4 regions of the Janthinobacterium sp. 75 genome follow, and region 3 is predicted to be linked to each of the others. Evidence: predicted binding sites of a transcription regulator. Region 3 holds the regulator's gene; each other region holds the start of a gene.
What was found. Region 3 encodes sigma-54, which starts transcription at its own class of promoters, with help from an activator protein. Its sites were predicted from a motif close to TGGCANGNAANCTGCTTT; they were not measured.
Positions count from the first base shown of each region.

Region 1: C8C89_RS01315 (TorF family putative porin) is a predicted target of sigma-54. The motif match lies at 6,147-6,164, and genes of this name have one in related genera.
Region 2: glnA (type I glutamate--ammonia ligase) is a predicted target of sigma-54. The motif match lies at 4,699-4,716, and genes of this name have one in related genera.
Region 4: pepA (flocculation-associated PEP-CTERM protein PepA) is a predicted target of sigma-54. The motif match lies at 1,612-1,629, and genes of this name have one in related genera.

Region 1 covers NZ_SORD01000001.1:268,342-276,292, forward strand. The annotation lists gene ptsP (phosphoenolpyruvate--protein phosphotransferase) at 1-18, opposite strand, end outside; gene C8C89_RS01285 (HPr family phosphocarrier protein) at 63-332, opposite strand; gene C8C89_RS01290 (PTS fructose transporter subunit IIA) at 425-829, opposite strand; gene gshB (glutathione synthase) at 832-1,800, opposite strand; gene gshA (glutamate--cysteine ligase) at 1,898-3,196, opposite strand; gene amt (ammonium transporter) at 3,402-4,937, opposite strand; gene C8C89_RS01310 (P-II family nitrogen regulator) at 4,949-5,287, opposite strand; gene C8C89_RS01315 (TorF family putative porin) at 5,299-6,066, opposite strand; gene C8C89_RS01320 (accessory factor UbiK family protein) at 6,336-6,584, shown strand; gene C8C89_RS01325 (YifB family Mg chelatase-like AAA ATPase) at 6,696-7,951, shown strand, end outside.
Region 2 covers NZ_SORD01000002.1:451,619-459,569, reverse strand. The annotation lists gene C8C89_RS26365 (transglycosylase domain-containing protein) at 1-1,362, shown strand, start outside; gene C8C89_RS26360 (hypothetical protein) at 1,427-1,807, shown strand; gene C8C89_RS26355 (glutathione S-transferase) at 1,804-2,409, opposite strand; gene C8C89_RS26350 (TAXI family TRAP transporter solute-binding subunit) at 2,540-3,892, shown strand; gene C8C89_RS26345 (rhodanese-like domain-containing protein) at 3,968-4,429, opposite strand; gene glnA (type I glutamate--ammonia ligase) at 4,814-6,229, shown strand; gene C8C89_RS26335 (DUF4124 domain-containing protein) at 6,387-6,896, shown strand; gene glnL (nitrogen regulation protein NR(II)) at 6,904-7,951, shown strand, end outside.
Region 3 covers NZ_SORD01000001.1:465,142-473,092, forward strand. The annotation lists gene queF (NADPH-dependent 7-cyano-7-deazaguanine reductase QueF) at 5-847, shown strand; gene C8C89_RS02190 (PTS sugar transporter subunit IIA) at 1,181-1,663, shown strand; gene hprK (HPr(Ser) kinase/phosphatase) at 1,700-2,635, shown strand; gene rapZ (RNase adapter RapZ) at 2,951-3,814, shown strand; gene C8C89_RS02205 (enoyl-CoA hydratase/isomerase family protein) at 3,935-5,020, opposite strand; gene raiA (ribosome-associated translation inhibitor RaiA) at 5,157-5,516, opposite strand; gene C8C89_RS02215 (RNA polymerase factor sigma-54) at 5,586-7,064, opposite strand; gene lptB (LPS export ABC transporter ATP-binding protein) at 7,069-7,824, opposite strand; gene lptA (lipopolysaccharide transport periplasmic protein LptA) at 7,824-7,951, opposite strand, start outside.
Region 4 covers NZ_SORD01000001.1:2,874,877-2,882,827, reverse strand. The annotation lists gene C8C89_RS13125 (acyl-CoA thioesterase) at 1-246, opposite strand, end outside; gene C8C89_RS13120 (hypothetical protein) at 328-696, opposite strand; gene C8C89_RS26965 (hypothetical protein) at 826-963, opposite strand; gene C8C89_RS26960 (hypothetical protein) at 1,204-1,374, opposite strand; gene pepA (flocculation-associated PEP-CTERM protein PepA) at 1,705-2,538, shown strand; gene C8C89_RS13110 (nitroreductase family protein) at 2,617-3,726, opposite strand; gene C8C89_RS13105 (ThiF family adenylyltransferase) at 3,727-4,596, opposite strand; gene C8C89_RS13100 (methyl-accepting chemotaxis protein) at 4,676-6,268, opposite strand; gene C8C89_RS13095 (hypothetical protein) at 6,413-6,610, opposite strand; gene C8C89_RS13090 (insulinase family protein) at 6,704-7,951, opposite strand, start outside.

The DNA.
Region 1 (7,951 bases), 200 kb from region 3:
GAGCGTGAAAGATGCCATGGGGTGACCTGTCGGAATGCGGCTGCGGCTGCGTTCGGCGGGCATTACTCGCCTTCGCCAAACCTGTCATTAATCAGGGCGGTGAGCGCATCGACACATGCCTGCTCATCATCGCCCTCGGCTTCCAGGGTCACTTTCGCGCCCTTGCCGGCGGCCAGCATCATTACGCCCATGATGGACTTGGCGTTGATGCGGCGCGCGTTGCGTGTCAGCCAGACGTCGCTCTTGAACTTGGCGGCGAGCTGGGTAAATTTGGCGGAGGCGCGTGCGTGCAGTCCCAGCTTGTTGATGATTTCGAGTTCTCTTTGAATCATTTTTGTATGGTCTCTATCCCTGAATGCACTACGCTGATGACAATCTTGGCCTATAAAACCCGCCGCCTTCAGGGCGGCGGCCATGCACTTCCTTATTCGCCCACACGGATGCGGTTATCGACGCGCACGGCGCCGCTTTGCGCACCGGCCAGCGCCATCTCCACCACCACGTCGAGCGTGTCGCGGCGATACGTGATGGCGCGCAGCAGCATCGGCAGGCTGATGCCGGCGATGACTTCCACCCGGCCAGCATCGGCCAGCTTGTTGCAGCAGTTCGACGGCGTGCCGCCCTTCACATCGGTAATTACCAGCACGCCGGAGCCGTCGTCGAGGCGGCAAATGGCTTCGGAAGCCAGCTTTTGCACTTCCGCCAGGTCCTGGTCGGCGACGACATCGATGGCTTCAAAACGTTCTGTTGGCCCGCGAAACACATGCGCGCAGGCGGCGATGAACGCCTGTCCCAGCGGGGCATGTGTCATGAGCAAAATCCCTACCATAGTCATTTCACCTTCTGGCGCTGCTGCGCTTGTGCGACGCCATGTTCGACGGCGTCGACAAACATGGCCGCCACGTCAAAACCCGTCTGCTGCATGATTTCCTGGAAGCAGGTCGGGCTGGTGACATTGACTTCCGTCAGATAGTCGCCGATCACATCCAATCCTACCAGCATCAGGCCACGCGCGGCCAGGATCGGGCCCAGCTTTTCTGCTATTTCCAGATCGCGCGCCGTCAAGGGCTGCGCCACGCCCGTTCCACCGGCCGCCAGGTTGCCGCGTACTTCGCCCGCCTGCGGGATGCGCGCCAGCGAAAATGGCACCGGCTTGCCGCCGATGACGAGGATGCGCTTGTCGCCCTTGACGATGTCGGCAATGAAACGCTGCGCCATGATGGTTTGCGCGCCGTTCTCGCTCAAGGTCTCGATGATGGCGCCCAGGTTCAGGCCATCGGCCTTGACGCGGAAGATGCCCGTGCCGCCCATGCCGTCGAGCGGCTTGAAGATGACGTCCTGGTGCTTGGCGTGGAAGGCGCGCAGGCGCGCTTCATTCGACGTCACCAGGGTGGGCGAAGTGAATTCGGAAAACTGGGCGATGGCCAGCTTTTCATTGTTGTCGCGGATGGCGGACGGCTTGTTGAAGACATGCGCGCCCTGCTTTTCCGCCAGTTCCAGCAGATACGTGCCGTACACGTATTCCATGTCGAACGGCGGGTCCTTGCGTTCGATGATGGCGTCCAAGGCCGACAGGCGCACTTCCTCGCGCGAGACAACCTTGTACCAGTCGTGCTCGTCGCCGGTCAGCTCGATGTGCTGCACATGGGCCGTGACGATGCCCTCTTCCAGCGCCATGTCCTTCTGCTCGAAGGCGTAGACGGCGTGGCCGCGTTTGGCCGCTTCGCGCATCATGGCGAAAGTGGAATCTTTGTAAGTCTTGAAGCCTGCCAGCGGGTCGGCAAGGAATGCAATTTTCATGGTGCGTCCAATCGGGGAGCCTGGATAAGGAATGCTTGATTCTAGCCGAGATCGCCAGGCGCAGTAGTCACCGCGCCCGGCAAGCTGCTGGGATCGATCAATACACCTCGGGATTCGGGTCCGTGCGCTCCATTTCCAGCGATGCAGCCAACAAGGCCAGTCGCGCCACCACGCCATACACATAGAAGCGGTTCGGCGCGGCCGTGCCCGGCTTGGCCTTCAAGTCCGGCACGGCATGCTGCTGGGCAAACGCCAGCGGCACGTACTGCGAACCGGGCGCGTTCAGGTTCTGGTCCACGCCCCGCTCCGCGTGCACGCGATAGAAACCGCCCACCACGTAGCGGTCGATCATGTAGACAACAGGCTCGGCCACGGCATCCTTGATGCTTTCAAACGTGGGCACGCCTTCCTGGATGATGACGTCGGTGACGACTTTGCCGTCCTTGACGATGGACATCTTGTCGCGCTGCTTGCGCGACAAGTCGCGCACTTCGCTGGCGTCGCGCACCGTCATGATGCCCGTGCCATACGTGCCCGCATCGGGCTTGACGATGACGAAGGGCTTTTCCTTGATGCCGTATTCCTTGTATTTCTTGCGGATCTTGGCCAGCAGCACGTCGACGCTGGCGGCCAGCGCATCTTCGCCCTCGCCTTCCTGGAAGTTGACGTCACTGCACTTGGCGTGAAACGGGTTGAGCATCCATGGATCGACATCGATCATCTTGCCGAATTTTTTCACCACCTCATCGTAGGCCGTGTAGTGGTTGCTCTTGCGGCGCAGGGCCCAGCCCGCGTGCAAAGGCGGCAGCAGGCTTTGTTCATGAATATTTTGCAAGATATCGGGGATGCCGTCCGACAAGTCGTTATTCAGCAAGATCGTGCACGGATCGAAATCCTTCAAGCCCAGGCGGCGGCCGTTATTCAGGCGCACGAGCGGCTCGATGACGAGCATGTTGCCATCTGGCAACGCCAGCGGTGTCGGCTGGGTGATCTCGGGCGACCACGAGCCCAGGCGCACGTGCAGTCCCGTCTGGCGGAAGATCTGCATCAATCGCGCCACGTTTTGCAAGTATTGCGGCGTGGTGTTGTGCAATTCCGGCACCATCAGCAGGTTGCGGGCGTCCGGGCAATACTTGTCGATGGCAGCCATGGCCGCCTGCACTGACAAGGGCAGCATTTCCGTGGCGAGGTTATGAAAACCGCCGGGGAACAAATTGGTATCGACGGGCGCCAGCTTGTAGCCCGCATTACGCAAATCCACCGAGCAATAGAAGGGCGGCGTGTGCTCTTGCCACTCCATGCGGAACCAGCGCTCAATGGCCGGCGTCGCGGCCAGAATCTTTTTTTCGAGGTCGAGCAGCGGTCCGGTCAGGGCCGTGACGAGATGGGGAACCATAGTTACATCCTTAAATTATGTGCAGTATTCAAAAAAGCACACAGAACTGCCGACTATATTACCGTGTAAGTACCCCAAATCGGGGCAAAAGCCTTGTTTTAAAGACCTTTTCCATTCCCACAACGAAAAAAAAGGCACCTCAAAGAGGCGCCTTTTCAAGCCTAGCATGCCGCGCCGGGGCGCTGACATGCCAGATCATTATCATTTAGCCATGATATGCCTGTTCGCCATGGCTGGTGATATCGAGGCCTTCGCGCTCTTCTTCTTCCGGTACGCGCAGGCCGATGACGATGTCGACCAGCTTATACGCGATGAGGGAGACCACGGCCGACCAGATGATGGTGGTGCCGACCGCTTGCGCCTGCACCCATACCTGGTGTCCGATCGAATACGGGTCAGCCGACATCTTGTTGGTGACATAGTCGAAGATGCCTTGACCACCCAGTTGTGGTGCAGCAAACACACCCGTCAACAAGGCACCCAGGATGCCGCCCACGCCATGCACGCCAAACACGTCGAGCGAATCGTCGGCGCCGATCAGGCGTTTCAAGCCGTTCACGCCCCACAGGCAGATGACACCGGCCAGCAAGCCGATGACCAGGCCGCCCATCGGGCCGACAAAGCCGGCCGCCGGGGTGATCGCCACCAGGCCGGCAACGGCGCCCGATGCGCCACCGAGCATGGATGGCTTGCCTTTGCTGATCCACTCGCCAAATACCCACGACAGGGTGGCGGCAGCAGTTGCCAGCAGTGTGTTGACGAAGGCCAAGGCAGCCACATCGCCCGCTTCCAGCGAGGAACCGGCATTGAAACCGAACCAGCCCACCCACAACAGGGAGGCGCCGATCATGGTCATCGTCAGCGAGTGCGGCGCCATCGATTCACGGCCGTAGCCAACGCGCTTGCCGATCATGATCGCACCCACCAGGCCGGCGACAGCGGCATTGATGTGCACCACGGTGCCGCCGGCGAAGTCCAGCGCGCCTTTTTGCCAGATCCAGCCAGCCTTCAGGGCTTCACTGGCCGAGGTGGCGGCATTCGTGATCAGGTCAGGACCGGTCCAGAACCACACCATGTGGGCGGCCGGCAGGTAGGCGAACGTGAACCACAGCACGACGAAGGCCAGCACCGCGGCAAACTTTGCGCGCTCGGCAAAGGCGCCGACGATCAGTGCGCACGTGATGGCGGCAAACGTGCCCTGGAAAGCCACGAAGACGAACTCGGGAATGACGACGCCCTTGCTGAAGGTGGCGGCGGCGGCAAACGTGCCCTTGGCCGGATCCCAGATGCCGTTCAGGAACAGGCGGTCGAAGCCACCGAAGAAGGCGGTTTTTTCCGTGAAGGCGATCGAGTAGCCATAAATACACCACAGCACGATCACTAGCGCGAACACCATGAACACTTGCATCAGCACCGACAGCATGTTCTTCGACCGCACCAGGCCGCCGTAGAACAGGGCCAGGCCGGGGATGGTCATCAAAATCACCAGCAAGGTGCTGATCATCATGAAGCTGGTATCGCCCTTGTTGGCGACGGGCGCAGCTGCTGGCGCGGCAGCTGCCGGTGCCGGAGCGGCAGCTGCGGGCGCTGCGTCAGGAACCGGCGTCACGGCGGGAGCGGCGACGACAGTAGTCGTGGCCTCTTCCGCCTTGGCGGGGGCATCGGCAAAGCTCGGCGTGGCAAGGCCAAAAGCACACAGACAGGCTATCCCAGCGAGCAATTTTGTTATATTTTTACGCATCAATATTCCCCTTAGAGCGCTTCGTTGCCGGTTTCACCGGTACGGATGCGGATGACTTGTTCCAGGTTGTAGACGAAGATCTTGCCATCGCCGATTTTACCGGTACGCGCGGCACCTTCGATCGCTTCAATGGCCTGGTCGACAATGGCGTCATCCACGGCCGCTTCAATCTTAGTTTTTGGCAAGAAATCGACGACATACTCAGCGCCACGGTAGAGTTCCGTGTGACCTTTCTGGCGACCGAACCCTTTGACTTCGGTGACGGTAATGCCTTGCACATTGATAGCCGACAAGGCTTCGCGCACTTCGTCCAGTTTGAACGGTTTAATGATTGCTGTAATCATTTTCATGGCATTCTCGCTTAAAAGGTTTTGGACACGGTCAGCACGAGACCGGATTTCGCCAGGTTCTTGCCATTCGGCGCCAGCGACGTGATATTGGCTTTGACGTAGGCCAGGGCGACTGTTGCCACGCCGAAATCCTTGGTGACACCCAGCTTGTAATCGGTATAGCTGAGGGAATCGTTGTGCTCGACTTTCTGGCGGCCCACATGCAGGTTCAGCAGATAACCTTCGTATACATCGATATTCGCGCCCACATCGAGGTAGCCGCTGTTCTTGCTGTCAGCCACGCCAAACAGATTGGTCGTCGAGTGCGAGTACTTGATGTAGGCCGGACCATAGCCGAGCTGGCCATACAGCTCGAAGGTGTTCGCGTTGGTGCTCAGCCCATTCGAGGGATAGAAGTAGTACAGGCCGCCCACATCGTAGGTGAAGTCCTTGCTGATCTCGCCACGCTTGCCGCCGTAGATATCCCATTCCAGGTTGGTATCGCCGCCGCCGTCCTTGATCCATTTGATGCTCGACAGCCAGGTGCCTACATACAGGCCCGTCGGATTGTGGGTGTAGTCGGCACCACCGCTGATGGCAGGATCGAGTCGACTTTGCGAGATCCCACGGTAACGATAGTCGCTGGTCAGCGCCACGTTATAGCTCACCACGTTATCAGGTACGGCTTCGGCCGCAGCAGGCGCTGCCACTGCATCCTGGGCCATGGCGCTACCGCACACGGCGGTCATGGCCAGCGTCAACGCTGCTACTAAAGTCATGTTCTTGGACAGATTCTTCATGGCGATTCCCTTTTATTGAACTTTTAAAGCGGTTGAGGTTTAAAATCTTGGCTGGAGATCACAAAGCGTTCATAGCTTCTTTAGCAGAATACGTGCCAGCTCTCTTGCCACCTTGACAGGTGCATTTCCGTCCATACATACCCTGCAAGCCGCCAGGACTGCGCTAATGGACTGCTGAAGCACAATGAACCGCCCAGTTTCGCACCAGATTAACGCCGCTGTGCACCGCAATGGTGCGATGCACAGGCCGCACCATAAAAGGACTGACCATGGACATGAATACCTTCTTTAACGACTTGCAAGGCAAGATCCATCAAGCCATCGAAAACTCGCCTGCCAAGGATATCGAGAAAAACGTGAAATCGATGATGACCCAGGGCTTCGCCCGTCTCGATCTCGTCACGCGCGAGGAATTCGATATCCAGGCACAAGTGCTGGCCAAGACCCGCGCCAAGCTGGACGCACTGGAATTGCGCCTGATCGAACTGGAAACGCGCCTGAACGAAGCAAAGGCATAAAGTATCGCCAGCAAGGTCGCGTTATTGACAACCTTGCTGGCATACCTCAAGCCTGACACCTTTTCAAGGACTAGACTGATCCTGACCGCGCCCGCGCTAAAGGGGAGTCTGATGAGTCTGGCCGTCCTGAAAAGCCGCGCCCTGGCCGGCATGGAGGCACCCGAGGTAAGTGTCGAAGTCCACCTTGCCAATGGCTTGCCCTCCTTTACGATAGTCGGCCTGCCGGACACCGAAGTGAAGGAATCGCGCGACCGCGTCCGTGCCGCGCTGCAAAACTGTGGCTTTGACATGCCGGCGCGGCGCATTACAGCCAATCTGGCGCCTGCGGACCTGCCCAAGGAATCGGGCCGCTTCGACTTGCCCATTGCGCTGGGCATCCTGGCCGCCTCCGGCCAGTTGCCAGGCGACCAATTACACCATTACGAATTCGCGGGGGAACTGTCGCTATCGGGACAGCTCCGCCCCATCCGTGGCGCACTGGCCATGACCTTTGCCATGCAGCGCAGCCAGGCTGGCGCGCCACGCGCCTTCATCCTGCCGCAGGCGAACGCGGACGAGGCGGCGCTGGTCAGTGATGCCTGCATCTATCCCGCCCACAGCCTGCTCGAGGTCTGCGCCCATTTTGCCGCGCATGCCAGCAAGACCGCGCTGCAGCGCCATCAGCCCGTGCTGGCAGCGCAGGTTTTTGCGTATCCCGACTTTGCTGACGTACAGGGGCAGCAGCAGGCGCGGCGCGCACTGGAGGTAGCGGCCGCAGGCGGCCATAACGTGCTGATGGTGGGGCCACCGGGCGCGGGCAAAACCATGCTGGCCAGCCGCTTCCCCGGCGTGCTGCCGCCCATGAGCGATGAAGAGGCGCTGGAATCGGCCGCCGTGCATTCCCTGAGCGGCCACTTCAAAGTGGAACACTGGAAACGTCGTCCCTATCGTGCCCCGCACCAGACGGCGTCCGGCGTGGCCCTGGTGGGTGGCGGCAACGTGCCGCGCCCAGGAGAAATCTCGCTGGCCCACTGCGGCGTGTTGTTTCTCGATGAAATCGCCGAATTCCAGCGCCGGGTACTCGATGTCTTGCGCCAGCCTATGGAATCGGGCGTCATCAGCATTTCGCGCGCGGCCCGCCAGGCCGAATTTCCTGCCCGCTTTCAGTTGATCGCCGCCATGAATCCCTGCCCATGCGGCTATCTGGGCCACGCTTCCGGCCGCTGCCGCTGCACACCGGACGCCGTGCTGCGCTATCACAGTCGCCTGTCCGGCCCGCTGCTCGACCGTATCGACTTGCAAATCGAAGTTGCCGCCATGCCGCCTGCGGCGCTGGGCAGGCACGCAGGCGCTGGCGAAAGCACGCAAGCCATCGCCACCCGGGTGGC
Region 2 (7,951 bases), on a different contig from region 3:
GAACGCAAATATTCGGGCAATCCTGGCGAAGGTTTCTTCACGGGCGGTGGCTTGCATCATTTCGGCAACTTCTCCAAGCTTGACGACAGCCGCATCATGACGGTGCAGCAGGCGCTGCGCCAGTCGACCAACCTGGTGTTCGTGCGCCTGATGCGCGATGTGGCCCGCTACTACATGTTCTCGCGTCCCGATTCCTCGGCCTCGCTGCTGGCGGACGCGGACGATCCGCGTCGGGCCCAGTACCTGAGCCGTTTTGCCGACAAGGAAGGGCGCGAGTTCCTGCACCGCTTCTATCAGAAGTACCGCGGCAAGAGCGTCGACGAGCAGGAAAAGATTTTGCTGGCCAGCATACGCCCGACCCCCGTGCGCCTGGCGAATATCTTCCGCACCGTCAATCCGAAGGGCACGGTGGCGGAATTTGGCGATTTCCTCAACGCCAACTTGCCGTCGCAAAACGAAGTGCCGCCCGAGCGCGTGGCCAAGATGTACCAGCAGTACGCGATGGAAAACTGGTCGCTGGCTGACCGCGGTTATCTGGCCAATGTGCATCCGCTGGAATTGTGGATGGTGGCGTATCTGCGCCAGCACGAAGGTTCCACCCTGTCGCAGATGGTGGCGGCCAGCGAAAAGGAACGCCAGGAAGTCTATAAATGGCTGTTCAATACGCACCGCAAGCATGCGCAGGACCGCCGCATCGCCAATTTGCTGGAAGTGGAAGGTTTCCTGGAAATCCACCGCCAGTGGAAGAAGATGGGCTATCCGTTTGATTCGCTGGTGCCGTCCTACGCGACCACCCTGGGCGCGTCCGCCGACCGTCCCGCCGCGCTGGCCGAGTTGATGGGCATCATCATCAACGATGGCGTGCGCAAACCGAGCGTGCGCATCGATTCCATGCATTTCGCCGCCAACACGCCGTATGACACCATGGTCAAGCGGGGCACCAAGGTAGAGGCGGAACAAGTGCTGTCGCCGGACGTGGCCAAGGCCGTCGCCAAGGCCATCCGCGAAGTGGTGTCGGACGGTACTGCGAAGCGGGCGAAGACGGCGTTTGTCGGCGCCGACGGCGTGCCCATCCCGATGGGCGGCAAGACGGGTACGGGCGACCAGCGCTTCGACGTGTATGGCGCCGGTGGCCGCCTGATTGAGTCGCGCTATGTGAACCGTTCGGCCACGTTCGTCTTCAATATCGGCGAGCGCTTCTATGGCAGCATGACGGCGTATGTGCGGGGGCCAGAATCGAAGAACTACGATTTCACCAGCGCCTTGCCAGTGCAATTGCTGGTGTCCCTGGCACCGAGCCTGATGCCGCTGATCGAGCCGCCCGCGCCTGCGGAAGGCGTGGCCAAGCAATGTACGAATTAAGGCGTGCTTGCAGCTGAGAGCCGGCCCTCGCGGGCCGGTTTTTTTTGCTGAGAAGAAAGTAGCTATGGAAAGAACGCAGCAAATCTTTGCGCAATATCACCGCTTTGACGATGGCGCACTCGTATCATTCGAGCCAATGTACGGACCGCAAGGCGTGCAAGCCGTGCGCATCGTGTTGTACGCACGAAATCATGGATTGGAAGGCAATGTCTGGCGCCAGGTCGCCATCACGGTGGGCGAGGTGCGGGAAGTGCTGCTCAGGACGCCAGGCAACTTCATCAACCGCATCTGCTGCGGCGTGAAGTTGCTGCGTTTCGGCGATGTCTGGTGCGTCGATGTCGACGGCACCTACACGCACGATGATCCCGCTACACTGGACGAAGTGCGCCGCGATGGCGATTGCTATGTCATCGGCGGCACGGTCGAAGCTATGGAACTCGATTAGCCGGCAAATACGGCGGTTTTATCTGCCAGGCGTGCGTGATACGCGGCGATGGCGGGGGTGTCGGGGCGCTGCATCGGCGCCATCAGCCAGCGCTTGACGGACAGGCCCAGCACGATATCGGCCAGCGTGAATTGTTCGCCGCAGACGAAGGCGCCCGTGCGCTGCAGCTGCTGCTCAAGGATGGCCATCATCTTGTTCCATCCGGCAATACCCACCGCCAGCTGCGCCGCATCCTGGTGCGCGGGGCTGTGGCGCACCAGCGACATGAAGGCGTAGCGCCAGCTGTTGTTGAGGTCACCCATTTGCCAATCCATCCATTTTTCCACTTCCGCGCGGGCGCGGGGATTACTGGGCAACAAGTCCTCGCGGCCCGCTTGCGCACACAGGTAGCGGCATATGGTGTTCGATTCCCACAGCACCAGGTCGCCGTCGAGCAGCACGGGCACCATGGCGTTCGGATTCAAGGCCAGGAAGGCCGGCTCGTCCGTCGCGCGAAAGCCGCTGCCCCAGTCTTCGCGTTCGTACGGCAGGTCGAGTTCCTCGCAGGTCCACAGGACTTTGCGGACGTTGATCGAGGCGGCTTTTCCAAGAATTTTCAGCATGCGGGGCTCCGGGGGCAGGTGATCGATCTGCCACTGTAGCCGAAATGGCCACGCCGCGCCTATGAAAGTGCCTTGCATAGTTGGGCTTTTCTTGGCATCGTAGCCACCCATGAAACCTATGCGCCACCACATGTCCAAAATCCTCGCGTTCAGCCGCTTCTCCGTGCGCGATTTCCTCGCCACCGCCGGTCCCACCCTGCTGCTGGTGGGCGCGTTTTGCGCGCTCGCTTACTGGCTGGTCGACCCGGCGCCGCCGCGCCAGGTGAGCTTGTCGACGGGGCAAGACAATAGCGCGTATGAAGAATTCGGCAAGAAATATACGGCCACCCTGGCCAAGCACGGCATCAAGGTGACCTTGCAGCCATCGCTGGGCTCGCAGGATAACCTGCAGCGCCTCAATAGCGGCAAGACCGATATTGCCTTCGTGCAAAGCGGCTCGACGGAACACGCCGATGCCGAGCGCCATGGCCTCATATCCTTGGGCAGCTTGTTTACGGAACCCGTCTGGCTGTTTCTGCGCGACGACAAGGCGGTGACGGAACTGACGCAATTGAAGGGCATGAAGATCAACCTGGGGCCGGAAGGCACGGGCGTGCCCAGCCTGTTCCGGCAGTTGCTGTCCGTCAATGGTGTGGAAGCCAGCGAGTTGACGGTGAGCGACTTGCAGAACACGCCCGCCACGGTAGAGCTGCTGGAAGGGCGCATCGATGGTCTCGTGTTCAGCTCGGCGCCGGAAGCGCCGCTGATCCAGATGCTGCTGCAAACGCCGGGTATCAAGCTGTTTGATTTTTCGCAAGCGGAAGCGTACACGCGGCGCCTGCCTTTCCTCACGCATGTCGTCTTGCCGCGCGGTATCGTCGACCTGGGTAAAAACATCCCCGCACAGGATTACCACCTGATCGCGCCGACCGCCACTTTAGTCGCACGCGAAGACTTGCATCCTGCCCTGGTCGACCTGTTCGTACAGGCGGCGGCCCGCATTCATGGGGGCACGGGCTGGTTCCAGCAGCAGGGGCAGTTCCCGTCTGCGCGCTATACGGAAATTCCCGTGGCGCCCGAGGCGCTGAAATTCTACAAGGATGGCGCGCCTGTGTTGCAGCGCTACATGAGTTTCTGGCTGGCCAATTTCTTTGACCGCATGTGGGTGCTGGTGGTGGCGCTCGGTGCCTTGATCCTGCCCCTGTCGCGCGTGGTGCCGCCGCTGTACGTGTGGCGCATTCGCTCGCGCGTGTACCGCTGGTACGGCCAGCTGCGCACGGTGGAGCAGGCGCTGGAAGATGTGCCGCAAGAGCAGCGCGCGCAAGTGTATGCGGCGCAATTGAAGCGGCTGGACCAGATCGAGGAAATGGTCAATCAGATCTCGATTCCCCTGTCGTTTGCCGACGGCCTGTATGGCTTGCGCAGCCACATCAACTTCGTGCGCAAGCGCATCCTGACCCTGATGGGTGAGCATCCGGCGCCCGAGGTGGGCGAGCCGGCCTGAAGCGTCGAGCCACGGCTGGCTCTGCATCCGGCCGCCGCGTAGTCGTCATTGACAGCTGTTCAGTTGTTCCTGGTGTCAGGCGCCCAGCCACGGCAGTCCCGCCTTGCACCAGCCACCGATCTGCTTGCGGTGGCCGTCCGCATCCTTGTCGCCCTCGAAGCCTTCGAGGATGTCGAAGCAATTCATATAGCCGTGTTCGGTGGCCAGCTTGGCCGCATGGCGCGAACGCACGCCGGAGCGGCACAGGAACAGCAGCACCTCGTCCTTGCCAGCCTGGGCTGCCAGTTGCGCGAGGAAGTCGGGATTCGGCACGCCACCCGGGTAGGTGGCCCACTGCACCGCACCATGCTGGGTATCGGCGAGGTCGACCCGGCCGACCCAGTCGCGCTCGGCATTCGTGCGCACATCGATGAGCTTGGCGGCAGCATCGAGTTGCAGCAAGTCGTACGCTTCCTGCGGCGTGACGGCGCCGGCATATGGCGTACCTTCATTGGCCCGGCTGCGGGCGGTGGTCAGGATGTCGGCGGCGGTAGTCATGGCGTCCTCGATGAAAGTGGAAAGGTGTGAACGATTATAGTGCGCCGTCCGCGCCCCGCAAACGGGAAGTCACGGTATACGGCGCATGCACCACAAGAAGGCATTTTTCAGGAATCGCCAAAAAATGCACGATAATGGTGCGTTATTCGTTTTTTGCACTTGCATAGTGCATTCTTGATTTGACGCAAAAGCGCGTGAAAATCGCAGGCATGAAAACTTACACTGGGATGACCGGGTTTTGACCCACGTGGCCACATCCGTCCAGAAGCTGGCATGGAATCTGCTATGATCCTTATGAGTTTTGGTGGCACGCAATGTTTGCTTCGCTTCATCAGCCCAGACGCATTAAGGTCGGCTCACCCCACATTCATTTAGGAGATACGCATGGCAATGACAGCCGCAGAAGTCTTGAAGATGGTAGAAGAAAACGAAGTCAAATTCGTTGATTTCCGCTTTGCTGATACCCGTGGTAAAGAGCAGCACGTGACGGTTCCCGTGTCGCACTTCGACATGGACAAATTCGAGTCGGGCCACGCCTTTGACGGTTCTTCGATCGCTGGCTGGAAAGGCATTGAAGCGTCCGACATGATCTTGCTGCCGGATCCAAACACGGCCAATATCGACCCGTTCATGGAAGAAACCACGCTGTTCATGCAGTGCGACGTGATCGAACCGTCGGACGGCAAGGGCTATGACCGCGACCCGCGCTCGATCGCGAAACGCGCCGAAGCCTACCTGAAATCGTCGGGCATGGGCGACACCGCCTACTTCGGCCCTGAGCCAGAATTCTTCATCTTCGACAGCGTGCGCTGGAAGATCGATATGTCGGGCTGCTTCGTCAAGATCGGTTCGGACGAAGGTTCGTGGTCGACTGGCAAGGACATCGAAGGCGGCAACAGCGGCCACCGTCCTACCGTCAAGGGCGGCTACTTCCCGGTGCCACCAGTGGACAGCTTCCAGGACATGCGTTCGGAAATGTGCCTGATTCTGGAATCGCTGGGCATCCCGGTCGAGGTACATCATCACGAAGTCGCCGGCGCCGGTCAGAATGAAATCGGCACCAAGTTCTCGACCCTGGTCGAGCGCGCCGACTGGACGCAAAACCTGAAATACGTGGTGTGGAACGTGGCGCACAGCTATGGCAAGACCGCCACCTTCATGCCGAAACCTATCGTTGGCGACAACGGTTCGGGCATGCACGTGCATCAATCCGTATGGAAAGATGGTAAAAACCTGTTCGCTGGCGACGGCTATGCCGGCCTGTCCGATTTCGCCCTGTACTACATCGGCGGCATCATCAAGCACGCCAAGGCATTGAACGCAATCACCAACCCGGGCACCAACTCGTACAAGCGTCTTGTACCTGGCTACGAAGCTCCGGTGAAACTGGCGTACTCGGCGAAAAACCGTTCCGCCTCGATCCGTATCCCGCACGTAGCCAATCCAAAAGGCCGCCGCGTCGAAGCGCGTTTCCCGGATCCACTGGCGAACCCGTACCTGTGCTTTGCCGCACTGCTGATGGCTGGCCTGGACGGCGTTGCCAACAAGATCCATCCGGGCGAAGCCGCCTCGAAAGATCTGTACCATCTGCCGCCAGAAGAAGACGCACTGATCCCTACCGTGTGCGCTTCGCTGGAAGAAGCACTGGAAGCCCTGGACAAGGACCGCGAGTTCCTGACCCGTGGCGGCGTGTTCAGCGATTCCATGATCGATGCCTACCTGGAACTGAAAATGCAGGACGTACAGCGCATGCGCATGACCACGCATCCTGCCGAGTTCGACATGTACTACTCGCTGTAATGGCGCCATGCCGGCAACTTGCCGGTAGTGAATAAGAAACGCGGGTGAGGCGATCGGTCTTGCCCGCGTTTTTTTATGCGGCGCGCCAAGGCGGCGCCAGTGCAGTGTTGTATAGTCGGCCCAGGAACGATGCGGCATGTGCCGACAGGAGTGAAGATTGACCAAGCATTACAGAATGGCGCTGATGGCAGGATTGCTGGGCGCGGCGGCACAGGCGCACGGGCAGTTGTATGTGTGCGCCGATGCACAAGGACACAAGACGTACACGGACAAGCGTGCCGGCGCGCATTGCCAGTTGCTCGATTTGCCCGGCGCCATGACGGAGCCGCCACGCAAGACGGCGCCGCTGGCCGGTGCGCCTGCCCGGCCCGTCACGCAGGCGCTGGCCACGGCGGCGCCTGCCGCCGGCGCGTTTCCCAAGGTCGATGGCGCCGAGCAGCGCGCGCGCGACCTGGACCGGCGCCAGATCCTGCAGGACGAATTACGCAGCGAAGAGCAGAAACTGGTGGCCCAGCGCCTGGAATTGAACGCAGGACAAGCTGAGCGCCAGGGCAATGAGCGTAACTATGCAAAATACCAGGAACGGGTGGCGCAGTTGAAGGACAACATTAGCCGGACACAGCAAAACGTCGAGGCCCTGAAACGCGAGATCGCCAATATCCGATGATGAGACCATGACAATAGACAACCATTCCAGTCGTCCCGCCCACCTGGCCGGCCTTGATTTGCTGGCATCGGCAGTGATCCTGCTCGATGGCGACGGGCGCATCAGCTATGCCAACGCGGCGGCGGAAAACCTGCTGGAAAGCTCGTTGAAAGCCCTGTCGCGGCAAAAGCTCACGGCGCTGTTCTTGAATCCCGACGAACTGGCCGGCATCTGTGCGCAGGCGCTCGAACATCAGTTTTCCGACTTGCGCCAGGACCTGAGCCTGGAGCGCCTGGGGCGCGAGCCGCTGCGCGTGCACAGCATCGTCAGCGCCCTCGACGCGTCGCGCGACGGCGTGCTGATCGAGCTGCGCGAAAACGTGCAGCAGTTAAAACTCGACCGCGAAGAACGCATCCTCGACCAGAGCCAGGTCAACAAGGAGCTGATCCGCAACCTGGCGCATGAAATCAAGAATCCGCTGGGCGGCATCCGCGGCGCGGCCCAGCTGCTGGAGCTGGAATTGCCGGCCCTGCATCTGAGCGAGCTGCGCGAATACACGCAAGTCATCATCAAGGAAGCGGACCGCCTGCAAACCCTGGTCGACCGCTTGCTGGCGCCGCACCGCCGCCCGCACATCGTGGGCGACGTGAATATCCACGAAGTGTGCGAGCGCGTGCGCAGCCTGATCCTGGCCGAATTTCCCAGTGGTCTCACCATTTCGCGCGATTACGACGCCTCGATCCCCGAGTTTCGCGGTGACAAGGAGCAATTGATACAAACCGTGCTCAACATCGCGCACAACGCGGCGCAAGCCCTGGCCGAGCGCATCGAGGCGGGCGATGCGGAGCTGATTTTCAAGACGCGCGTGGCGCGCCAGGTGACCCTGGCCAAGGTCCGCTACAACCTGGCATTAGACTTGCATATCATTGACAATGGACCGGGCATCGCACCCCAGATCCGCGACCGGATTTTCTACCCGCTGGTGTCGGGCAGGGAAGGCGGCAGTGGGCTGGGACTGACCTTGGCGCAAACCTTCGTGCAACAGCACCTGGGCGTGATCGAGTGCGAAAGCCGGC
Region 3 (7,951 bases):
CACCATGACCACCACCAACGACCTCGCCGAACTGTCGCCCCTGGGCAAAAGCTCGGCCTACCGCACCGATTACGCGCCAGAACTGCTGTTCCCGATTCCCCGCCAGGGCAAGCGCGATGAACTGGAACTGCACGGCACACTGCCATTCTTTGGCCTCGACATCTGGAATGCCTACGAACTGTCGTGGCTGAACCAGCGCGGCAAGCCGCAGGTGGCCATTGCCAAGATCAGCGCGCCGGCTGATTCGCCGAACATCATCGAATCGAAATCGTTCAAGCTCTACCTGAACTCCTACAACCAGACCAAACTGGATAGCCCGGAAGCCCTGTTGACCTTGCTCAAGCAAGACTTGTCGAATGGTTTTGGCGCGCCTGTGCAAGTGGAACTGACCTTGCAGGAAGATTTCGGCAAGCTGAAAATGGGTGAATTCGATGGCGTGCTGCTGGACCGCCTGGACCTGGAAATCACGCAGTACTCGCCTTCGCCGCAACTCTTGAAGGCAGCGCTGGACGCAGCACCGGTGGAAGAAAAACTCGTCTCGCACCTGTTGAAATCGAATTGCCTGGTGACGGGCCAGCCCGACTGGGGCAGCGTGCAGATCGAGTATGCAGGGCCACAGATCGACCAGGAAAGTCTGCTGCGCTATCTGATTGGCTTCCGCGAACACAATGAATTTCACGAGCAATGCGTGGAACGCATCTTTGTCGATATCTTGCGCCAGTGCAAGCCGCAAAAACTGTCCGTGTATGCGCGCTATACGCGCCGCGGGGGCCTCGATATCAATCCGTGGCGCAGCAACTACAGCACGGGCGCGATGCCGGGCAATCTGCGCAATGCGCGCCAGTAACACCGCGCAACACCTAGAAATCATGCCAGCAGGAATATTGGCTGTGTTTTAAAACAACGTTGCGGTAGTGCCCCAGTGCATGTCAAAGACGCTGAAAAATCGGAAAATCGGCATTCGGCGGCGGAAAAACCGGCGCGCTACGTGTTTTTAATCAAGAAATAGCCGATACACCCCAGCGTTGGTTTTTTGCTAAAATGATGGCGACATGAGCTGTAGCGCCCACTGCGCCCGCAGCGGGCGTATACTGTTGAGAATTGGCGTTACAGGCCGCGGAAACAGGCCTATAATTCGGCTCGCAAGCCCTCTGCGCATTGCACCATTTCATTGAGTGTCATGACTAATCTTAGCAAAATATTATCTCTCGAAAACGTCCTGCTGGACCTGGAAGTCTCCAGTAAAAAGCGCGCTTTCGAGCAAGCCGGCCTGATCTTCGAAAACAATTACGGCATCGCCCGCTCTACCGTTTCGGACAATCTGTTTGCCCGCGAACGCCTGGGCTCGACTGGCCTGGGCCATGGCGTGGCTGTGCCACATGGCAGGGTCAAGGGCAGCAAGACCCTGAAAGCGCCGCTGGGCGCCTTCGTGCGCCTGGCCGAGCCGATTCCCTTCGAGTCGCCCGATGGCAAGCCCGTCAATCTGCTGTTTTTCCTGCTGATTCCGGATCATGTCACCCAGCAACATCTGGAAATCCTGTCGGAAATCGCCGAAATGTTTTCCGACGACGCGTTCCGCACGGCGCTGGCCACGGATCCGGAACCGAAATCCGTGCATTCGCGCATCGTCAATTGGCAACCCAGTCTGCAAGCGGCAGGTTAAACTTCAGGTATTCCTCCACTCCTGAAGAAGACTGCCATGTTGCAAACGCCGCTGACGATACAACGCCTGTACGACGATAATCGTGAAAGTCTGCAACTGGGCTGGTTCGCCGGCTTCCCCGGCGGCGAACGCCTGATCTCGGGCGACGTCTCGTCGGCCGCCGACCAGGTGGGCCACTTGAACCTGATCCATCCGGGCCGCATCCAGGTCTTTGGTCACCAGGAAATCAATTACTATCAGCGCCTGAAGGTCAATACGCGCACCCATGTGATCGGTGAACTGATCGCCGGCGGCCCGCCCGCGCTCATCATCGCACAAGGGCTGGAAACGCCGCCCGACATCCTCGCCATCTGCGACGAGCAAAACATTCCCCTGTTCTCCACCCCGCTGCCGGCAGCGCAAGTGATCGACTTCCTGCGCGTCTACCTGTCGAAAAAGCTGGCGCAGCGCATCATCATGCACGGCGTGTTCATGGACGTGCTGGGCGTCGGCGTGCTGATCACGGGCGATTCGGGCCTGGGCAAGAGCGAACTGGGGCTGGAACTGATTTCGCGCAGCCACGGCCTGGTGGCCGACGACGCCGTGGAATTTTCGCGCATCGCGCCCAACATGATCGAAGGCCGCTGTCCGCCTCTGCTGCAAAATCTGCTGGAAGTGCGGGGCCTGGGCTTGCTTGACATCAAGGCCATCTTTGGCGAAACAGCCGTGCGCCGCAAGATGCGCTTGAAACTGATCGTGCACCTGGTGCGCCGCAACGCGCTGGAAGAAGAAGTCGAGCGCCTGCCCTTCCTGTTCCCCACGGAAGACGTGCTCGGCTTACCCGTGCGCAAGGTCGTCATCCCCGTCGCTGCCGGCCGCAACATCGCCGTACTGCTGGAAGCGGCCGTGCGCAATACCATCTTGCAGCTGCGCGGCATCGATACCTTGCAAGAGTTCATGGAACGGCAACGACTCGCCATGAGTGGCGATTAATGTTGCCAAGGAGTTCGCCCTTGCAAGGGCGAACCGTTACGCAGGCACGCAGCAACGCTGCGTGAATTCCCTGCTCACCAACGACTCGCCATGAGTGGAGATTAACAACGTAGGTCGGATTAGCGGGGCAAGGCCCCGCGTAATCCGACAACAATGTTGGCCTATGCCGCAGCGTCGGCTTACGCGCTTTGCGCTAAGCCGACCTACTATCTGTGCTCCAGCATTTGCTTCACCAACACCACAATCAAAATTGCAATAATTTGTAAAGAGCATTGCCTTGGAGCGCAGTGCCGATCTTTATTGTATGATCGGCCTATGCATATCGTCCTTATCACCGGAATATCCGGCTCCGGTAAATCCGTCGCGCTCAATGTGCTGGAAGATACCGGTTACTATTGTGTTGACAACCTGCCACCGGCGCTCCTGCCCAGCCTGGTGCAAACGCTGCTCGACGAAGGTACACCGCAACTGGCCGTCGCCGTCGATGCGCGCAGTGCCGAGTCGCTGACCAGCCTGCCGCACAATGTGGCGCTGCTGCGCGACCAGGGGCACGATGTCAAGGTAATGTTCCTCACGGCCACCACGCATTCGCTGGTGGCGCGCTTCTCGGAAACGCGGCGCAGCCATCCCCTGTCGCATGAATTGCGCCCGAACCAGAATCCGGCCAGCCGCCGTACCCTGATCGAGTGCATCTCGGAAGAACGGGAACGCCTGTCGGCCATCGAACAGCTGGGTCATGTAATCGATACCTCGGAACTGAGCGCCAACAAGCTGCGCGCCTGGGTCAAGGATATTGTCGCCTCCGAACGCGCGCCCCTGATCCTGTTCTTTGAATCCTTCGCCTTTAAACTGGGCGTGCCGCTGGACGCCGATTTCGTCTTCGACGTGCGGGCCTTGCCCAATCCCTATTACGACTTGGCGCTGCGCCCGCTCGACGGACGCGACGCACCCGTGATCGCCTTCCTCGACGCGCAGCCCAGCGCGCTGGAACTGCTGGCCGACATCCGCGCCTTCATCGAGAAATGGTTGCCATCATTCAAGTCCGACAACCGCAGCTACCTGACGGTGGCGCTGGGCTGCACGGGCGGCCAGCACCGCTCGGTGTACATGGCAGAACGGCTGGCGCAGTATTTCGGCCCCAATGAACGGGTCGTGCTACGCCACCGCGAACGTAGCTAGAACGCCATTAAAATCTACTGCGCTTCGGTATAGGTGGTCTGCGATGCTCATGTGCGTAAAGCACAGTTCCGCTTCTCAACCACCCCTCCCTTCCGCTCGCTACGGTGTTATTTGGCGTTGTTAATCCAGATGGCGCAGCGGATGCGCTTGCGCCGGCCAGACGGGGGCAAAGAAGCGCGCCACCATGGCCGCATCAACCTCGTCCAGGCTGGCAGGGTTCCAACGCGGAGCATTGTCCTTGTCGACCACCAGCGCGCGCACGCCTTCCAGCACTTCGCCATGCTCGAAATTGTGGCGCACCACGGTGCGCTCCATGCGCAGGCAATCGGCTACGCCCAGTTGGGCGCCCCGCTGCAACAATTCCAGGGTCACCGACATCATCAGCGGCGAACGCTGGCGCATGGCCGCCAGCGCCTTGCTGGCAAACGCGCTGTCATCCTGCGCCAGCGAAGCCATGATGGCAGCGACGGAGCCAGCGCCGAAATGGCGGTCCAGCGCCGCGCGCGCCATGGTCAGCGCAGAAACGCCCGCCTGGGCCTGGAACGGCGCTGCCAGGGCCTTGATGGCGACCGGCAAGCCCTGGCCTGGCGTCGATTCGAACAGGGCCAGCAGCGCCCCCATCTGCGCCTCGGGCAGGTACACATCGGCCAGGCCCGTGTACAAGGCATCGGCCGCGTTGATCGTCAAGCCCGTCAAGCCCAGGTACAAGCCCAGCTGACCGGCCAGGCGAGACAGGAAATAACTGCCGCCCACGTCGGGAAACAGGCCGATATTGACTTCCGGCATGGCCATGCGCGTGCGGCCCGTCACGATGCGCAGGCGGTTGCCAGGCCCGGCCTGCGCCACGCCCATGCCGCCGCCCATCACCACGCCATCCATCACGGCGATATACGGTTTCGGATAGAAGTGGATTACATGATTTAAAGCATATTCTTCCGTAAAGAAATCTTCCAGCAACGCACTGCCGCCCTGCGGTGTGGCCAGGCCCGCATCGTAAAAGAAACGGATGTCGCCACCGGCGCACAGGGCTTTCTCACTGCTGGAACGGATCACCACGGCGTCCACCTGCGGATCGTCGCGCCAGGCCAGCAAAACGGTACTCAGGGCGCGCACCATCTCCAGTGAGAGGGAATTCAGGGCTTTGGGGCGGTCGAGCACGATGTGGCCCGTGCGGTTGCGGATGGAGGTCTGGACGAAGTCGCTCATGGCAAAGTGAAAAGAAGTGAGAACGGGCACATTCTAGCGCCTGTGAGGGGAACATAGCGCTCAACAGCTACGGGCGCAAAAAAGGGCGCAATGTGCGCCCTTAGTTGATCACAACCGGTTGAAAGTCGCAGGCCGCTTAGGCGGCGGCGAATTCTTCTTCCGAGTTGTCTGGCAGATGCTTGATCGCCTCTTTACCGTGCCCTTGCACTTTGGTTTTGTACTTCATCACTTGCCTGTCCAGCTTGTCGATCAGGATATCGATGGCGGCATACAGGTCGTGCGCCAGACTTTCCACATAGACAGTTTTGCCACTCAGACGCAAATTGACTTCGGCCTTTTGACGTTTTTCTTTCTCTTTGAGGTTATCCACGGTCAGAATCACGGCGATATCGATGACTTGATCGAAATGCCGTTTCACGCGTTCCAGCTTCGTTTGTACGTATTCACGGATGGCTGGTGTGACTTCGAGATGATGTCCGCTGATGGTGAGATTCATACACACTCCTAAAGATGATCGGGTTCGTGCGGTCCATCGTATCCGGCCCGCAGAGGAACCGAAAAAAACTTACAAACACTTACGCAGGCTCACTGGCGGAATTTTCAACGCTTCCCGGTATTTGGCAACAGTACGTCGCGCAATCACCATGCCTTGTTCCCCCAGCATGTCCGCAATCTTACTGTCGGATAAAGGATTTTTAGGGTCTTCTGCTCCTGTCAGTTGCACGATCAATGCCCGTATCGCCGTCGATGACGCTTCGCCCCCCGCTTCGGTGGCGACGTGGCTACCAAAGAAATATTTCAACTCGAACATGCCGTGCGGGGTCAGCATGTACTTTTGAGTTGTTACGCGCGAGATAGTACTCTCGTGTAAACCCAGTGTATCAGCTATTTCACGGAGCACAAGGGGGCGCATGGCAACGGCCCCATGCGAGAAAAAGTTCTTTTGTCTTTCTACTATCGCTTGCGCTACACGCAGGATGGTGTCGAAGCGCTGGCGCATATTCTTGATCAGCCACTTGGCTTCCTGCAACTGTGCGCCCATGGCACCCTCGCCCTTGCCCTGCTTGAGCAAGTTGGCGTACATGGCGTTAACGCGCAGGCGAGGCATGACGTCGTTGTTCAGAGTGACTTGCCAGCCATTGCGCGCGCGCTTGACGACGACGTCGGGCACCACGTAATCGGACACGTCCGAGGCGAACACGGCACCCGGATGCGGGTTGCACTGGCGAATCACCGTCTGCGCTTCGCGCAAGTCTTCATCATCGCAATCGAGGGCTTTTTTCAGCTTGTTAAAATCGCGCTGGGCAAACCAGGCCAGGTGTTTTTCCACAATGACGAGGGCCATGCGCCGCGTCACCATGGCGATGTGCGGCAAGCGCTTGATTTGCAGCGCCAGGCATTCGGACGCGTTGCGCGCGCCCACGCCGGGCGGATCGAAACTTTGCAACAGGGACAAGGCCGTACGCATCTCGTCAGCGTCGATTTCCAGCTCTTCCGGCAAACGCGCCAGGATGTCGTCGAGCGACTCTTCCAGGTAGCCATTGTCGTCGAGCGCGTCGATGATCAGCTCGACGAGCGCGCGGTCGCGCAATTCGAGCACCGTTACGCGCATCTGCTCCATCAGGTGTTCGCGCAAGGTGCAGTGGTGGGCTTCAAGTTGCGGACGGGAATCTTCGTCGTCGGGCGCCTTGCCCCTGCTCGCCTCGCTCCAGTCGCTGTCGCCGCCCTCCGCTGCGGCAGGGCTGTCGCCAGCCTCGCCATCAAAGGTTTCCGCTTCGGCCGGCGCGGCGGGTGCCTCCTGGCCTGGCGGCTGGGGCGGTGCTTCGGCCGGCGCGGCCGTGGAACTCAATGCGCCGTCGGACAGCAGGCGCAACGAACGGTCGAGCGGATCGTCGAGGCGTTCGAGCAAGGGATTGTCCGTCAGCAACTGCTCCAGCTCCTGGTGCAATTCCAGTGTAGACAATTGCAACAGGCGTATCGATTGCTGCAACTGCGGCGTCAGTGCCAGGTGCTGCGAAGTGCGCAGCTGCAATGATTGTTTCATTGGCTCACATACGGAAGTGTTCGCCCAGATAGACCCGGCGTACCGACTCGTTCGCGATGATGTCGTCGGGGCGTCCCGACGCCAGCACCGAGCCCTGGTTGATGATGTAGGCACGGTCGCAGATACCCAGCGTCTCGCGCACATTATGATCGGTGATCAGGACGCCGATATTGCGCTCCTTCAAGAAGCGCACGATACGCTGGATCTCGATCACGGCGATGGGGTCGACACCGGCGAACGGCTCGTCGAGCAGGACGAAACGGGGGTCGGTGGCCAGCGCGCGGGCGATTTCCACGCGGCGGCGCTCGCCGCCAGACAGGGACAGCGCCTGATTCTCGCGCAATTTTTCAATCTGCAAGTCGGCCAGCAATTTATCCAGGCGCTCCTCGATCTCGGCCTTCTTCAAGGGACGGCCTTCGACGGTCTGGATTTCCAGCACGGCACGGATATTGTCTTCCACCGTCAGCTTGCGGAACACGGACGCTTCCTGCGGCAGATACGACAGGCCCATCTGCGCGCGGCGGTGGATCGGCAGGCGGGAAATATCCACGCCGCTGATATCGATGCTGCCGCCGTCCGACGGCACCAGGCCGACGATCATATAGAACGAGGTGGTCTTGCCGGCGCCGTTCGGCCCCAATAGCCCGACCACTTCTCCGCATTCGACTTGCAGCGAGACATCATGCACGACTTGCCGCTTGCCATAGGTTTTTTGCAGCCCGCGAACGATCAGGGTGCTGCCGCAACGAGTATTGTCCATTATTTATTTCCTGACGCAGGCGTGGCCGGCGCTTTCTCCGCCGCCGGTGCCTTGGGCTTCGGCTGGATCACCATGCGCACGCTGCCGCCATCGGGGGTGCTGGTGCCGCTATCGGAATTTTCCATCG
Region 4 (7,951 bases), 2.4 Mb from region 3:
GGTCGTGCCCGTGTAATTGATCGAGGCGAGGAACGTCACCAACTCGCCCACGTGGATAGGCTGCAAGAACATCACCTGGTCCACGGACAGGGTCACCACATAGCTGCCCGAATAGCGACTGGCGCAGGCGTAGGCGACGCTGTCGAGGTATTTCAGGATGGTGCCACCGTGCACGTTACCGGAAAAATTGGCCATATCGGGCGTCATCAAGACCGTCATCGTCAGTTCGTGGGCCGACCAGTTCATCGCACTGTCCAAAAGTGTTCTCCAAGGGGGAAATAAAAGTGAGGGGATGTGAAAACCGGCCCCAGGGGCCGGCTGCAGACCTTACAGGCCCAGGGTGTCGATATCGGCCAGCGAGTCGCGGCCCTTGTCGGAAATGTCGTGGCCCTCGCCTTCCGCGCGTGCCACGATGTGGGCTTTCTTGCCCAGGAAATAAGCCACGTCCGAGTCCAGCTTGGTCAGCGGATCGACGGCGACAGCGCGCAAACCCATGATGCAGCGGCGCAGGAACAGCAGCTGTTGTGCTTTCTCGGTGATGGACAAACGGCCATCGCGTGCATAGCTGAGCAGCTTCAGGCCGGACAGGCGCTTGGCATTGCGGGCAACGCAAGCACTGGGGCGCTCGGTCTTGATGCCGCGTGCAACTTGCTCCAGCGCGTCATATTCATCGGTTGTTAATTTCTCGTTCTTCATTACTTTTCCATAAAAGGCCAGGTGTTCGGCCCCCATGGTACGCGCCCCGCTGCGCATCGGCAACAGGCAACGTGATTCAGTCGCCGCCCGCCTCACGGACGGCGTGCTGAAAATGCGCGTGGCGCGCGCTTATTTGTAGGTGCGCAGCAGCAGCCATGCCAGGCCGCAACCAGCCACAGCGCCCGCCAGGGCCAGCGCTGCGAGGTTTTTGCTGGTGATCACAGGGCGCCGGCCCAGGTAGATTTTGTTATGCAAGGAATTGCCCATGATGGTCTCCTGTACAAGAATTTTTATGATGTCTCATTATAAGAACAGAATCGTGACGGCCGCATGACACACAGCTGTTAGCGCTCCATTTGTGTCCACCCGGCAACGTTTATTGGCATTTTTGTTGTTTAAATGGCGCGGCGATCCCGCCGCCCGCGCAATCCATTTCCGACTAGAAATAAACAGCGCGCCGCAGTGGCATGCCAGCCTGGGTGCGCCCGGGTGCGCGACGACTTGCTCTTAACCCATCTTGACGGGCGGCGGCGGCGGCGTCGGTTCCTCGACGGGTACGGGATCCATATGCGGCGGCTGTTCGGGCGGCGGCGTCAGCGGATCGCCTTCTGGCGGCGGGATATCCGGTTCAGGCGTGCTGTGCGCACGCAGCGGGGCAGGACGGAATTGTGATGGCATGGTGACCTCCTTTGCCCCACTGTAGCCGATGACGGAAAAGACTGGCGCCCGCGAGCCGCACTACTCAAACGTGAAAAAACTCCCGCTGCAGGACGCGCAATGAGCCTGCATTGGCCAATTGAGCTGTAATAAGCCTGCGCGTGTGAAGGCTGCGTAAAACGTCGATTTTTTTTACACAAACGCGAAAAACGGCAAGCCTGTTTTTATAAGCTGTTGAATTTAAATACAAATATTACATGGTACGAATTCTGCTCCAAGGGCGTATGAGGTTATCTGAGGCAGCCGCCACAGTGACCTGGTCCAATCAACCCTCACGCTGAAGGAAATGCCATGAAACCACTGTCCTCATTCCTGCGTTTCGCTCTCTCCGCGGCCGCCATCAGCGCCGCGCTGATCAGCGCTCCCGCACTCGCTGGTCCTTTGTTTACCGTCAACGAAGGCTCCGTCCCCGGTACCGCAGCCAATCAGGTTGTGGCCGACCGCATCAGCTTTGAATATCACGCGCGCGTCGAACAAACCATCGTTGGCGGTTTGGGTGGTGGCAACGACCCCTTCACTCAAACAGGCTTTCTGACCAAGGCCGCTTTCGGCAGCCCCACTGGCGGCAGCGTACCATCGCAATTGAATGCCCTCAATGGCTATGGCATATATGGCTTGTTTACCATTACCGGCCAGTCGGATACGCTGGCTGGCGGGATCCACGCCAACTTTCAAACCCTGACCATGACGCTGTACATCGACCCCAACCAGGACACGTCATTGTCAGTCAGTAACGTAGCAGGCTCGCCAGTGAATGTGGGCGGCGCCTCCGGGGATGACTATGCGATCGTGACCTACACGCTCGATCTGGGCGAAGCCCACATTTTCGCCGGCCTGGCCCAAGGCGACTTCAAGGCCTTGCTTAACGCCACGCTGACGCCGCAAGGACAGTTGTTTTTCGTCAATCCCAACCCGTTTTTCCCGCTGGAGTCCCTCAGCGGGAATACGAACAGCTTCATCGGTGGCAGCCTGACCAACAGTTTCATCGCGATGGCCGACGGTGGCGGCCTGGAATTATTTCAGGCAGCCGTACCTGAGCCAGGCACCATTGCCCTGCTCGGCATCGGCCTGTTTGGCCTGGGCATGACTGCGCGCCGCCAGCAAGGCGGGCAGCGCCAGGCTTGACATGCGATCGTCCTCTTGAAAAGCCGCTGATGTCCTCAGCGGCTTTTTTCGCTGCAGCCACCGGCAAACGCCTGGCGCTCACGCAGGCGTCCTCGCGTCGACCGGCGCCACCAGCAAGTCTTGCAGCGGCCGGCGCAAGGAACGCGCCTGGGCCGCCGGGCCGGCGCCGATGCGGCCAAGGAACACGGCCCGCTCGACCACCACCGCACCCAGCACGGCCTGGCATTGCAGCGCCAGTTCCTGCGCCAGCTCCAGCATGCCGTCGGTGCGCGAAAAGGCCCGCCGTTCGCGCACATAACGGGAGAAGATCAGCGGTGTCAGTTCCGGCTGCAATTGCAGGCCCAGCTGCGTGGCCGTCAGCCAGAAGCGCTGCATGGCGCGGCCCGCCGCCACGTAATCGTCGATATGGCGCGGCGGCGCCTCGGCCAGCAGCGCGAAATGCGCAGCGCAGTACAGACCAGGCAACAAATCCATCTGCAGCCGGGGCGCGACGGTGCCCGCCAGCCAGGTATTGAAAAAATCCACGCGGCGCCAGCTGTGCATGACCCAGCGCATCAGCCTTGCCGTCATCGGGTCGACGCCCAGCGCCTGCTCCGGGATGCGGTCGTTGCTGAAGCGCGCCCCCCATTCGATCACGTCGCGGTGTACCTTGTGCGCTTCGGGCATGGTCAGGCGCAGCTTCGCATTGTCGAACATCAGGCGCGCACAGGCCAGACGCACGCGCCAGCCTTCGAACCACTGCACAGTGTAGCCAAGCGGCAAGCTGGCAAGCAGCGCGGTCTTTTCGCTGGCGCGCAGGGGGCGTGTGCTGAGCCGTCGTCGCTGCACGCTGCGCTGCGGCAGGAAGGCTGCCAGCGGGTCGGGCAACATGCCGGGGCTGTCGACAAAGCGCACGTCAAACGTAGGCAGGGTGTCGGGCAAGCCGCCGCGCCGGCGCGCTTCCATGCGCATGCCATGGCTGCTGGCCGCCAGTGCCATGCTTTCGAGCAAGGCGCCCAGCGATAGCTGGCTGGGATGGCCGTCGAGGTCGTAGACGCAATGGCTGCGCGTATCGAAGCCATGCACGACGACATGGCGCTGCGCCACGACTTCAAAGCGCCACGGCTGCGTGTTGTCGCCGCTGGGCGCCCAGCGCGCCTGGTCGAGGAGGTTTTCCAGCACGGGATCGATCAGCAATGCTTGTGCCATTTATGCCCCCTGCGCCGCGCGGCGGCGCTTGATGATGGCCATCGTCAGCCGTTGCAGCGGATGACGGTTGCCGCCGGGACGCCAGGTACGCACGAGCTTGTTGCGGTAGGCGTCGAAATGCATGCCATGCGGCGCCGCCATCACCTTGCCGCGTTTCAGTAATATTTTCAGCGCCTCGGTGGCGGCCGCGCCCGCGCACAACTGGCAGCCCATGATGGTCGACGGTCCGCGCCGCTCCTTCAGATTAATGGCCGACGGGTCGATCAAGTAAGGGCCGTGCAAGCCGGCCGGCGCCAGCCCGACGAGAAAGCGCAGGGCTTTTTCTTCCTCGGGCAAGTCGCCCCAGCCAAAATACTCTTCGAACGTCATGCCGCCCGGCATGAAGCTGAGCACGGCCGTGCCCATGCCCAGCGGCGCGGCCGTGATGGCAGGGATGCCCAGGCGCGCGCAACTGGCGAAGGTGGCCTGGCGCGCGGGAAAGGCAAAGAAATCCAGGCCATCCACATACAGATCGACACCGGCAAAAAACTCGGCCAGATTGCTGTCGTGTATGCCGTCAGGAAATTGCTTGATCTCCAGTTCGGGATTGATGTCCATCGCCATCTGCGCCAGCACCGCCACCTTGGGCTGGCCCAGGGTTGACATCATGGCGCCGGCCTGGCGATTGAAGTTGGCGATATCGAAGGTGTCGAAATCGGCGATGTGAAAAGCGCCGATGCCCAGCCGCGCCAGGGTCAGCAAGTGCACCCCGCCCACGCCGCCCATGCCGGCAATGGCCACGCGCCTGCCACGCAAACTGTCCTGCTCAGCCTGCGTGACCCAGCCCAGGTTGCGGGCAAATGCCGCGTGATAGGAAAAACCGTCTGTCATGCTTACCTCTTCTGTGCGTCAGCGAAGGACCAAGAATGGTTTGACAGACGGTCGGGCGACAAGTTCCCGCTATGACGGTTTAGCGCGCCAGACGGCGCTGCACTGCCGGTGCAGCGGCTACGCGCGAGGGCGCCGCCGCATGCCGCGCCACTGCACCCACCTTGAACACGCTGACGATCTGCGCCAGCCCGGCCGCCTGCTCGTTCATGGCCTGCGCCGCCGCCGAAGCCTGCTCGACCAGGGCCGAATTTTGCTGCGTCATGTTATCCATCTCGACGATGGCCTGGTTGATCTGCTCGATACCGGCGCTTTGCTCGGCGCTGGCCGAGGAAATCTCGGCCACGATATCGGTCACATGCTGCACGCTGGAGACGACCTTTTCCATTGTCTCGCCCGCCAGCGCCACCAGTTTTTCACCGGCGCCCACTTGCTCGGCCGAACTGTCGATCAATTGCTTGATTTCCTTGGCGGCCGCAGCCGAACGCTGCGCCAGATTGCGCACTTCACTGGCGACGACGGCAAAGCCACGGCCCTGCTCGCCCGCGCGCGCCGCTTCCACGGCGGCGTTCAAGGCCAGGATATTCGTCTGAAAGGCGATACCGTCGATGACAGCGATGATGTCGCCGATCTTTTTCGACGAAGCATTGATGGCGCCCATGGTGTCGACCACCTGGCTCACCACGCCGCCCGCCTGTGTCGCCACTTGCGAAGCGGAAATGGCCAGTTGGTTGGCCTGGCGCGCATTATCCGCATTCTGGCGCACGGTCGAGGTCATCTCTTCCATGGTCGAGGCCGTCTCTTCCAATGATCCCGCCTGCTGTTCCGTGCGCGCCGACAGGTCGTGGTTGCCCGAGGCGATCTCGCCCGACGCCGTGGAAATGGCATCGGCATCGTTGCGCACCTGGCTCACCAGATGCGCCAGGTTGTCACGCATGGCCTTGATGGCCATCAACAGACTGGACGTATCGCCGGGACGCGTATCGATCTGCGTGGTGAGGTCGCCCTGGGCGATTTGCGCCACGATGGCGGCTGCATAGTCGGGTTCGCCACCGAGTTGGCCCAGAATACGGCGCAGCATCAAGGCCGCCAGAGAGCCCACTACCAGCATCAGCGCACCGCCGATGGCCAGCAGCACGCCGGCCTGGGCCCAGAACTTGTGGTTGATGTCATCGATGTAAGTGCCCGTGCCGATCAGCCAGTCCCACGGCGCAAATTTCACCACGGCATACATCTTCGCCACGGGGTCAGTCACGCCGGGACGCGTGCCGTCCGCCTGCACCAGGCCGATGCGGCTGTTGGCCAGCGCGGCCCGGTAGCGGTCGCCCGACTGCCGCATATTCTTTTGCGGCGTGCCGATGCGTGAGGGATTCGGATGCACATACAGCAAGTCGGTGCTGAAATCGCGCACAAAGTAATACATCTCATCCTTGACGAAGCTGCCGATGGCCAGCTTGGCCTGTTGCTGGGCCTGCTCACGCGTCAGCTTTCCCGACTGTTCCAGCGCATACGCCTTTTCCACCGACGCGTTGGCCAATTCCACCAGCACAGTCAATTGCTCGACCCTTTCGGCCATCATGGTCTGGCGCAAGGAATACAGGGAAAACGAGGCGATGAGGACGATGCCCAGCAAGGTGCTGAAACACAATAAAAGAATACGCGAACGGAGAGTCATGGGAGCCTGGGTGGAAAATAAAGCATGGAATTATAAACAATTTCCATATGGAAATCTTTTCAGAAAAGCAAAGCGGGCGGCGCTACCAGGCTGATGCCCGGCAGGCACCGCCCGCTTTGTTATTACTCGCTTGTTTTTAGAGGATCACGCCAGCGCTTCCTTGGCCGCCTCTTCCGGCGTCAAGCCGTCGTAGAACTGATCGGTAAACCACTCGACCTGCTCTTCGATGTGGTCTTGCGCCTGCGCCACGGTGGCGCCGCCAGCCACGAGGAAGCCTTCGACCTCGATACACCAGTTGATCAATTCCAGGGTTTCCGGATCGAGCTCTTCTTTCTTAGCCATCGTATTTCCTTGCTTGTTAAATTGCGATCAAATTCATCAGCAGCAGTTTAACAGCTTCGCCACCCCGCCGCTCCTGCAATGGAACAATAAAAATTACTTTAAGGTAACATTTTTGCGTTCCGGATACAGCACCACCTGCACATAATTGTGCATGTCCAGGTAGCGCTGCGCCGCCTGCTTGACGGCTTGCGGCGTGATCGCCCGCACGCGCTGCTCGTAGCGCAATATCTGCGCGGGATCACGGCCCTGCGTCACCGAACCCATCAGTTGGTTCATCCAGTAATTATTTTCCCGCAATGACTTCTGCTGGCGCGTGATCCAGTTCAGCTTGACCTTTTCCAGGTCGGCCACGGACGGCCCCTCGGCCTTCATCTTGTTGATTTCGGCAAAGGCGGCGGCGATCACCTTGTCCACGTTTTCCGGGCCCGTCGGCAAGTTCAGCGCCACCGAATAATGGCCATACGGATGCTGGCCCATGGAGGTTTCGAAGCCGCCGCCATAGATCATGCTCATCTTTTCGCGCAGCACTTCGATGACTTTCAGATTCAGCACCTCGCCCAGCGCCTGCAGGGTCAGCTTTTGCTCGTCCGAATACGTCGCGGCGCCATTGAAGGTGATGGAAATCGTGCTTTTCGGCTCGCTGCCCATATAGATGTCCTTCTTGACGATCCCGGCCACCGGGCGCATGCCCACGTCCCGGTAGGCGTGCGCCACCTCGGTCACGGGCAAGGTACCCAGGTAGCTGGCGATCAGCGGCTTGATCTTGTCGAGCTCGAAGCTGCCCGTGAAGATGAAGGTCATGTCGCGCGCGCTGGAAAAGCGCTGGCGGAAGATCTCCAGCGAGCGGTCCAGGCCCACCTTGTCGAAGTCGGCCGCGCGCGGTACGCCATCGACGCGCGGGTTGTCTCCAAACATGGCGTGCTGGATGGCATCGTAAAACACGGCTTCCGGCTGCGCCATGCTGTTTTTCGCCAGGTCCTGCTGCTTGCCGATGAAGGACTGGTACAGGCCCGCATCCTTGCGCACGTCATGGAAATACAGGGTCACCAGTTGCAGCATGGCTTCCACGTCGGCGCTGCTGGCCGAACCGCCAAAACCTTCGCTCAGTTCGCCCAGCGAAGCACCCACGTTGACCGTCTTGCCGGCCAGCACTTTTTGCAAGTCCAGCGGCGCCAGGTCTTTCAGACCCATGCTGCCGACCACGGCGCTGGCATAGCGGGCATTGTAGATGTCGGCGTCGCCAAACAGGGACTGGCCGCCGAAGCGGGTCGAGCCCATCAGCACCTGGTCATTCTTGAAATCCGTCGGTTTCAGCAGCACGCGCACGCCATTGCCCAGGGT